3 regions of the Escherichia ruysiae genome follow, and region 2 is predicted to be linked to each of the others. Evidence: predicted binding sites of a transcription regulator. Region 2 holds the regulator's gene; each other region holds the start of a gene.
What was found. Region 2 encodes LexA, which represses DNA repair genes until DNA is damaged. Its sites were predicted from a motif close to TNCTGTATGTACATACAGNA; they were not measured.
Positions count from the first base shown of each region.

Region 1 (3,268 bases), 410 kb from region 2:
GGCGTTTCTAAAGGTCATGCGCTGGAAGCGGTGGCGAAGAAATTGGGCTACAGTCTGAAGGATTGCATTGCGTTTGGTGACGGGATGAACGACGCCGAAATGCTGTCGATGGCGGGGAAAGGCTGCATTATGGGCAGTGCGCACCAGCGCCTGAAAGATCTGCATCCGGAGCTGGAAGTGATTGGCACTAACGCCGAAGACGCGGTGCCGCATTATCTGCGTAAGCTCTATTTATCGTAATCGTTCTTTATTTGGTCAGTTGTCAACCTGATACTTCGCTACAATGGATACTCGTTAATCAAAGAGTTTTCCATTGTGGCGCTACTTATCATCACCACGATTCTGTGGGCCTTCTCCTTTAGCTTTTATGGCGAGTACCTTGCGGGGCACGTCGACAGCTATTTTTCGGTGCTGGTACGCGTTGGGCTGGCGGCGCTCGTTTTCCTGCCGTTCCTGCGTACCCGTGGCAATAGCCTGAAAACCATTGGCCTGTATATGCTGGTGGGCGCGATGCAGCTTGGCATTATGTATATGCTCAGTTTTCGTGCCTATCTCTACCTGACGGTCTCTGAACTGCTGCTGTTTACCGTGCTGACGCCGCTCTACATCACGCTGATTTATGACATTATGAGCAGACGTCGTCTGCGCTGGGGTTATGCGTTCAGCGCGTTACTGGCGGTGATTGGTGCCGGAATTATTCGTTACGATCAGGTCACTGACCATTTCTGGACTGGCCTGCTGCTGGTGCAACTCTCCAATATCACTTTCGCGATTGGCATGGTGGGTTACAAACGCCTGATGGAAACTCGCCCGATGCCGCAGCATAACGCCTTTGCGTGGTTCTATCTTGGCGCGTTCCTGGTGGCGGTGGTTGCATGGTTCTTGCTGGGAAATGCGCAGAAAATGCCGCAAACCACGTTGCAATGGGGCATTCTGGTGTTTCTTGGCGTGGTGGCTTCCGGGATTGGCTACTTTATGTGGAACTACGGCGCGACGCAGGTGGACGCCGGAACGCTGGGCATTATGAATAATATGCACGTTCCGGCAGGGCTGCTGGTTAACCTGGCTATCTGGCACCAACAGCCGCACTGGCCAACATTTATCACAGGCGCGCTGGTGATCCTGGCCTCACTGTGGGTGCATCGGAAGTGGGTCGCTCCGCGCTCTTTACAAACGGCAGATGATCGCAGGCGTGATTGCGTGCCGAGCGAATAAACGCTTCTGTCACTGGCTGACGCTGCTCGCCATCGCGCACGGCGGCGTATAGTCGGCTCCACAGGCCTTCGCCCAGGGTTTTGGTCACCACCAGACCCTGGCGCTCAAAACTCTCCACCACCCAATGCGGCAGAGCGGCAATACCCATCCGCGCGGCAACCATCTGAATCAACAATAAGGTGTTATCGACGCTTTTCAGTGACGGGCTGACGCCTGCCGGCTGAAGAAAATGGCGCCAGACATCCAGTCGACTGCGCTGCACCGGATAAATCAACAGCGTCTCGCTGGCGAGATCTTCCGGCGTGATTCGCGTTTTCGCCGCCAGTGGGTGGTCAGGTGCTAACACCAGACGCACCTCATAATCGAACATCGGCGAATAATGCAGGCCACTGCGCGGCAGAATATCGGAGGTCATCACCAGATCCAGCTCGCCCTGCTGCAACGCAGGCTGCGGGTCAAACGTTACGCCTGATTTAAAATCCATCTCGACCTGCGGCCAGTTCTTATGGAAATTTTCTAACGCGGGTGTCAGCCACTGAATACAGCTATGGCACTCAATGGCAATACGCAGGCGCGTTTGCTGCGGTTCATTGCAGGCTTGCAGTGCCTGGCTGATTTGCGGCAGCACCTGGTTTGCCAGTTGCAACAGGATTTCTCCCTGCGGCGTAAAACGTAGCGGCTGGCTTTTACGCACAAATAGCCGGAAGCCAAGGCGTTGTTCCAGATCGCTAAACTGGTGAGACAGGGCGGATTGCGTCTGATGCAACGTCGCCGCAGCGGCTGCGAGCGAGCCGCAATTCCGCAACGCTTGTAGCGTTTTCAGGTGTTTTACTTCGATCATGAAAGTCCTTCACTTCGGCATGAATAATTTGCGCTTGAGGAATATACAGTAACCGCCAATTATGGATGTGTAAACATCTGGACGGCTAAATACTAAAAATTCCATAAGGGGCATATAATGACAATTCTTAATCACACCCTCGGTTTCCCTCGCGTTGGCCTGCGTCGCGAGCTGAAAAAAGCGCAAGAAAGTTATTGGGCGGGGAACTCCACGCGTGAAGAATTACTGGCAGTAGGGCGTGAATTGCGTGCTCGTCACTGGGATCAACAAAAGCAGGCGGGTATCGACCTGCTGCCGGTGGGCGATTTTGCCTGGTACGATCATGTTCTGACCACCAGCCTGCTGCTGGGTAACGTTCCGGCGCGTCATCAGAATAAAGACGGTTCGGTGGATATCGACACCCTGTTCCGTATTGGTCGCGGTCGTGCGCCAACAGGTGAACCTGCGGCGGCGGCAGAAATGACCAAATGGTTTAACACCAACTATCACTACATGGTGCCGGAATTCGTTAAAGGCCAACAGTTCAAACTGACCTGGACGCAGCTGCTGGATGAAGTAGACGAGGCGCTGGCGTTGGGTCACAAGGTGAAACCTGTGCTTCTGGGGCCGGTTACCTATCTGTGGCTGGGGAAAGTGAAAGGTGAACAGTTTGACCGCCTGAGCCTGCTGAACGATATTCTGCCGGTTTATCAGCAGGTTCTGGCAGAACTGGCAAAACGCGGTATTGAGTGGGTACAGATTGACGAACCGGCGCTGGTGCTGGAACTGCCGCAGGCGTGGCTGGACGCATATAAACCTGCTTACGATGCGCTCCAGGGCCAGGTGAAACTGCTGCTGACCACCTATTTTGAAGGTGTAACGCCAAACCTCGACACGATTACGGCGCTGCCTGTTCAGGGTCTGCATGTCGACCTCATTCATGGCAAAGATGATGTAGCAGAACTGCACAAGCGCCTGCCTTCTGACTGGCTGCTGTCTGCCGGACTGGTCAATGGTCGTAACGTCTGGCGCGCCGATCTCACCGAGAAATATGCACAAATTAAAGACATTGTCGGCAAACGTGATTTGTGGGTGGCATCTTCCTGCTCGCTGCTGCATAGCCCTATCGACCTGAGCGTGGAAACGCGTCTTGATGCAGAAGTGAAAAGCTGGTTTGCCTTCGCCCTGCAAAAATGTCATGAACTGGCTCTACTGCGCGATGCGCTGAACAGT
Region 1 is NZ_JAVIWS010000001.1:2,703,039-2,706,306, forward strand. It holds gene yigL (sugar/pyridoxal phosphate phosphatase YigL) at 1-240, shown strand, start outside; gene bioP (biotin transporter) at 316-1,215, shown strand; gene metR (HTH-type transcriptional regulator MetR) at 1,103-2,056, opposite strand; gene metE (5-methyltetrahydropteroyltriglutamate--homocysteine S-methyltransferase) at 2,174-3,268, shown strand, end outside.
Region 1: metR (HTH-type transcriptional regulator MetR) is a predicted target of LexA. The motif match lies at 2,088-2,107, and genes of this name have one in related genera.

Region 2 (3,268 bases):
CAAAGCTATCGCGACCAAGCCACAGTACGGCGAAAAATTTCTGCACGCCGTTGAGCATACGTAGTGGCGGGTTTACTTCGCCTTTTTCACGTCCTGGCGCACGACCAAACATCACCGATACCGGCACCATCTGCACATCCAGATTTGGGTTGCTACGGTGCAGATCGAGATAGTCGTGGAACAGCTTAATAGACTCTTCTTTCGGCGTGTAATAGGTGAAAACACGCGGCCCGCCATGAATAAACACATAGCGCGGCAGTAGCGTGCCGTCTACCTCCAGCGGCTCTAATGGATCAGGCAGATCATGCGCCAGGCACTGGGCGCGCAACGTCAGCAAATCCGCTTTTGAGTTGTACGGTAAAACGTACATAATTGGACGAGAGGTATCGAGCCCCAATTCCGGGGCAGGATCTGCCGGAATAGACTTGCTTTTTACCAGGATGCTTAATGGTAAATTCAGTAATTTGTAGTAAATTCGTGGCCAGCCGGACATAAACGATGTAAAGCCTCTGGTTAATAATGCAAATGCGCGGGAAGGATAGCAGAAAGTCATGGGAAATTCTGTGGTATCCGCTCATGTTTCGCGCGGCGCTACGCTACCGGAATCATCGGATTCAACGGTACACTGATATTGACGCTCATAATGTAAAAAGGTTCTTTCAATGGCCAATAATACCACTGGATTCACTCGAATTATCAAAGCCGCTGGCTATTCCTGGAAAGGTTTACGCGCTGCATGGATCAACGAAGCGGCATTCCGTCAGGAAGGCGTGGCGGTATTGTTGGCGGTGGTCATCGCTTGCTGGCTGGATGTGGACGCGATAACCCGCGTACTGCTTATTAGCTCCGTCATGTTGGTGATGATTGTGGAAATTCTCAATAGCGCCATCGAAGCGGTGGTTGATCGTATTGGCTCTGAATACCACGAGCTTTCCGGGCGGGCGAAAGATATGGGGTCCGCAGCGGTGCTGATCGCGATTATCGTCGCTGTGGCAACCTGGGTCATTCTGTTATGGTCGCATTTTGGATAACCCTTCCAGAATTCGATAAATCTCTGGTTTATTGTGTAGTTTATGGTTCCAAAATCGCCTTTTGCTGTATATACTCACAGCATAACTGTATATACACCCAGGGGGCGGAATGAAAGCGTTAACGGCCAGGCAACAAGAGGTGTTTGATCTCATTCGTGATCACATCAGCCAGACAGGTATGCCGCCGACGCGTGCGGAAATCGCGCAGCGTTTGGGGTTCCGTTCCCCAAACGCGGCTGAAGAACATCTGAAAGCGTTGGCACGCAAAGGCGTAATTGAAATTGTTTCCGGCGCATCGCGTGGGATTCGTTTGTTGCAGGAAGAGGAAGAAGGGTTGCCATTGGTAGGTCGTGTGGCTGCCGGTGAACCGCTTCTGGCGCAGCAGCATATTGAAGGTCATTATCAGGTCGATCCTTCCTTGTTCAAGCCGAATGCCGATTTCCTGCTGCGCGTCAGCGGAATGTCGATGAAAGATATCGGCATTATGGATGGCGACTTGCTGGCAGTGCATAAAACTCAGGATGTACGTAATGGTCAGGTCGTTGTCGCACGTATTGATGACGAAGTTACCGTTAAGCGTCTGAAAAAACAGGGCAATAAAGTCGAATTATTGCCAGAAAACAGCGAGTTTAAACCGATTGTCGTTGACCTTCGTCAGCAGAGCTTCACCATTGAAGGGCTGGCGGTTGGGGTTATTCGCAACGGCGACTGGCTGTAACAGATCTCTGATACCGCGATGCCGCCTGGCGTCGCGGTTTGTTTTTCATCTCTCTTCATCAGGCTTGTCTGCATGGCATTCCTCACTTCATCTGATAAAGCTCTCTGGCATCTCGCCTTACCTATGATTTTCTCCAATATCACCGTTCCGTTGCTGGGGCTGATTGATACGGCGGTAATTGGTCATCTTGATAGTCCGGTTTATCTGGGCGGCGTGGCGGTTGGCGCAACGGCGACCAGCTTTCTCTTTATGCTGTTGCTGTTTTTGCGCATGAGCACTACCGGGCTTACTGCGCAGGCGTATGGTGCCAAAAATCCTCAGGCATTAGCGCGTGCGCTGGTGCAGCCGTTGCTACTGGCGCTGGGGGCTGGCGCGTTGATTGCTCTGTTGCGTACACCGATTATCGATCTGGCGCTGCATATTGTTGGTGGCAGTGAAGCCGTGCTGGAACAGGCGCGGCGCTTTCTTGAAATTCGGTGGCTAAGTGCACCGGCGTCGCTGGCAAACCTGGTATTACTTGGCTGGTTGCTCGGCGTGCAATATGCCCGTGCGCCGGTTGTCCTGTTAGTGGTGGGTAATATTCTCAACATTGTGCTGGATGTCTGGCTGGTGATGGGGCTGCATATGAACGTGCAGGGCGCGGCGCTGGCAACGGTCATCGCAGAATATGCGACGTTGCTGATTGGTCTGCTAATGGTGCGTAAAATCCTCAAACTACGCGGTATTTCCGGCGAAATGCTGAAAACAGCCTGGCGAGGAAACGTCCGTCGCTTGCTGGCGCTTAACCGCGACATCATGCTGCGCTCCCTGTTATTGCAACTCTGTTTTGGTGCAATAACGGTACTTGGCGCGCGACTGGGAAGTGACATTATCGCCGTTAACGCGGTTCTGATGACGCTACTCACCTTTACCGCCTATGCGCTGGATGGTTTTGCCTACGCGGTTGAAGCTCATTCAGGTCAGGCATACGGTGCGCGCGACGGGAGCCAGTTACTGGATGTCTGGCGCGCAGCGTGTCGCCAGTCGGGGATCGTGGCGTTGCTGTTTTCTGTGATTTATTTGCTGGCAGGGGAACACATTATTGCGTTGCTGACGTCATTAACCCAGATTCAGCAGCTGGCCGATCGCTATCTTATCTGGCAGGTCATTTTACCGCTGGTTGGTGTCTGGTGTTATCTGCTGGACGGCATGTTTATAGGTGCAACGCGCGCCGCCGAAATGCGAAACAGTATGGCGGTGGCAGCAGCAGGATTTGCGCTGACGCTCCTCACGTTGCCGTGGTTGGGTAATCATGGTTTGTGGCTGGCGTTAACCGTCTTTCTGGCGCTGCGCGGGCTTTCTCTGGCGGCTATCTGGCGTCGTCACTGGCGCAACGGAACATGGTTTGCCGGAGCGTGACGGTTAAATATTCTGAATAAATAATCCTAAGCCAAATTCCTGACTACACTTAATCCCATGTTCAGAAGAAAAGCGAGCGTACTCTCATTCACCACCTAACGATGAGGACTTGAATATGAAT
Region 2 is NZ_JAVIWS010000001.1:2,290,954-2,294,221, reverse strand. It holds gene plsB (glycerol-3-phosphate 1-O-acyltransferase PlsB) at 1-493, opposite strand, end outside; gene dgkA (diacylglycerol kinase) at 663-1,031, shown strand; gene lexA (transcriptional repressor LexA) at 1,141-1,749, shown strand; gene dinF (MATE family efflux transporter DinF) at 1,822-3,147, shown strand; gene RGV86_RS11215 (CsbD family protein) at 3,263-3,268, shown strand, end outside.

Region 3 (3,268 bases), 420 kb from region 2:
CGGGGATAAACTCCAAACCGGGTGGTAATACCACCCGGTCTTTTCTCATTACAGCGACTTCTTCCCACCATACTGCTTAAACCATTCCAGCATACGCTGCCAACCGTCTTTCGCAGACTCGGCATGATAGCTCGGGCGATAATCGGCGTTAAATGCATGACCGGCATCCGGGTACACGATAATCTCCGCTTTCGCGTTTGCTGCCCGCAGCGCCTGACGCATGGTTTCGACGCTCTCCTGCGGAATGCTGTTATCCTGACCGCCATATAAGCCGAGAACCGGCGCGTTAAGATCGGTTGCGATATCAACAGGTTGTTTCGGTGAATTCAGCGACTTATCGCCTGTCAGCTTGCCGTACCACGCCACTGCCGCTTTCAGCTGCGGGTTGTGCGCGGCATACAACCAGGTGATACGTCCGCCCCAGCAAAATCCGGTAATCATTAAACGATGGACATCGCCGCCGTTGCGGGACGCCCAACTGGCGACATGATCGAGATCGGCCAGCACCTGTGAGTCAGGCACTTTTGCTACCAGACCGCTTAGCAACGTGGGAATATCGGCGAAATCATTCGGATCACCTTCGCGGAAGTAGAGTTCTGGTGCGATAGCCAGATATCCCTCCAGCGCCAGACGGCGACAAATGTCACGGATATGTTCATGCACGCCAAAAATTTCCTGCACTACAATGACCACTGGTAGTGGGCCATCGCTCTGTTTTGGACGGGCATGATAAGCAGGCATGTTATCCCCTTGTGAAGGGATAGAGGTGAACCCTGCCACAATCGCATCATCCGGAGTCTGAACGATGGTCGAGGCGAGGGGGGATGCAGCAGGTGCAAATCCAGAGTGTTGTGTTGTTGTCATGGTATTCTCCGTACCCTTATAAAAATTTTGCGCAATGTTAACTATAGTCAGCGTGCAACAATTCACATTGCCTCAAATGGCTCATCTTTTAAGCGGCCTTACTGACTTAAGAGTAAATTATGTGATTTAAGTCACTTTTGATGAGTAAATGTATGCAACACATTTGCATCATAGTGATGACTATCACGAAAAAATCTTAATCCCTTCGGTAAAGTACCTTTTTGCTTCTTCTGACTAAACCGATTCACAGAGGAGTTGTATATGTCCAAGTCTGATGTTTTTCATCTCGGCCTCACTAAAAACGATTTACAAGGGGCTACGCTTGCCATCGTCCCTGGCGACCCGGATCGTGTGGAAAAGATCGCCGCGCTGATGGATAAGCCGGTTAAGCTGGCATCTCACCGCGAATTCACCACCTGGCGTGCAGAGCTGGATGGTAAACCTGTTATTGTCTGCTCTACCGGTATCGGCGGCCCGTCTACTTCTATTGCCGTTGAAGAACTGGCACAGCTGGGCATTCGCACCTTCCTGCGTATCGGTACAACTGGCGCTATTCAGCCGCATATTAATGTTGGTGATGTACTGGTTACCACGGCGTCTGTTCGTCTGGATGGCGCGAGCCTGCACTTCGCACCGCTGGAGTTCCCGGCTGTCGCTGATTTCGAATGTACGACTGCGCTGGTTGAAGCAGCGAAATCCATTGGCGCGACGACTCACGTTGGCGTGACTGCTTCTTCTGATACCTTCTATCCAGGTCAGGAACGTTACGATACTTACTCTGGTCGCGTAGTCCGTCACTTTAAAGGTTCTATGGAAGAGTGGCAGGCGATGGGCGTGATGAACTATGAAATGGAATCTGCGACTCTGCTGACCATGTGTGCAAGCCAGGGCCTGCGTGCTGGTATGGTGGCGGGCGTTATCGTTAACCGTACCCAGCAAGAGATCCCGAATGCTGAGACGATGAAACAAACTGAAAGCCATGCGGTGAAAATCGTGGTGGAAGCGGCGCGCCGTCTGTTGTAATTCTCTTCTCCTGTCTGAAGGCCGACGCGTTCGGCCTTTTGTATTTTTGCGTAGCGCCTCGCAGGAAATGCCTTTCCAACTGGACGTTTGTACAGCACAATTCTATTTTGTGCGGGTAAGTTGTTGCGTCAGGAGGCTTTGTGGATTTCTCAATCATTGTTTATGCCATTATTGCGCTGGTCAGTGTGGCCATCGGCTGGCTGTTTGCCAGTTATCAGCACGCGCAGCAAAAAGCCGAGCAATTAGCTGAACGTGAAGAGATGGTCGCGGAGTTAAGCGCGGCAAAACAACAAATTACCCAAAGCGAGCACTGGCGCGCAGAGTGTGAATTGCTCAATAACGAAGTGCGCAGCCTGCAAAGTATTAACACCTCTCTGGAGGCTGATCTGCGTGAAGTGACCACGCGGATGGAGGCCGCACAGCAACACGCTGACGATAAAATTCGCCAGATGATTAACAGCGAGCAGCGTTTGAGCGAGCAATTTGAAAACCTCGCCAACCGTATTTTTGAGCACAGCAATCGCCGGGTTGATGAGCAAAACCGTCAGAGCCTGAACAGCCTGTTGTCGCCGCTGCGTGAACAACTGGACGGTTTTCGCCGTCAGGTTCAGGACAGCTTCGGTAAAGAAGCACAAGAACGCCATACCCTGACCCACGAAATTCGCAATCTCCAGCAGCTCAACGCGCAAATGGCCCAGGAGGCAATCAACCTGACGCGTGCGCTGAAAGGTGACAATAAAACCCAGGGCAACTGGGGCGAAGTGGTATTGACGCGCGTGCTGGAGGCTTCCGGTCTGCGCGAAGGGTATGAATATGAAACCCAGGTCAGCATCGAAAATGACGCCCGCTCGCGGATGCAGCCGGATGTCATCGTGCGGCTACCGCAGGGGAAAGATGTGGTGATCGACGCCAAAATGACGCTGGTCGCCTATGAACGCTACTTCAATGCAGAAGACGACTACACTCGCGAAAGCGCATTGCAGGAACATATCGCGTCGGTGCGTAACCATATCCGCTTGCTGGGGCGTAAAGATTATCAACAGCTACCAGGGCTAAGAACGCTGGATTACGTGCTGATGTTTATCCCCGTCGAACCTGCGTTTTTACTGGCGCTTGATCGCCAGCCGGAGCTGATAACAGAAGCGTTGAAAAACAATATCATGCTGGTTAGCCCGACCACGCTGCTGGTGGCGTTGCGTACTATCGCCAACCTGTGGCGTTATGAGCATCAAAGTCGCAACGCCCAGCAAATCGCCGATCGCGCCAGCAAGCTGTACGACAAGATGCGTTTGTTTGTCGATGATATGTCAGCGATCGGTCAAAGTCTGGACAAAGCGCAGGATAACTATCGTCAGGCAATGAAAAAACTCTCTTCAGGTCG
Region 3 is NZ_JAVIWS010000001.1:2,707,465-2,710,732, forward strand. It holds gene metE (5-methyltetrahydropteroyltriglutamate--homocysteine S-methyltransferase) at 1-9, shown strand, start outside; gene RGV86_RS13125 (dienelactone hydrolase family protein) at 49-864, opposite strand; gene udp (uridine phosphorylase) at 1,126-1,887, shown strand; gene rmuC (DNA recombination protein RmuC) at 2,028-3,268, shown strand, end outside.
Region 3: rmuC (DNA recombination protein RmuC) is a predicted target of LexA. The motif match lies at 1,965-1,984, and genes of this name have one in related genera.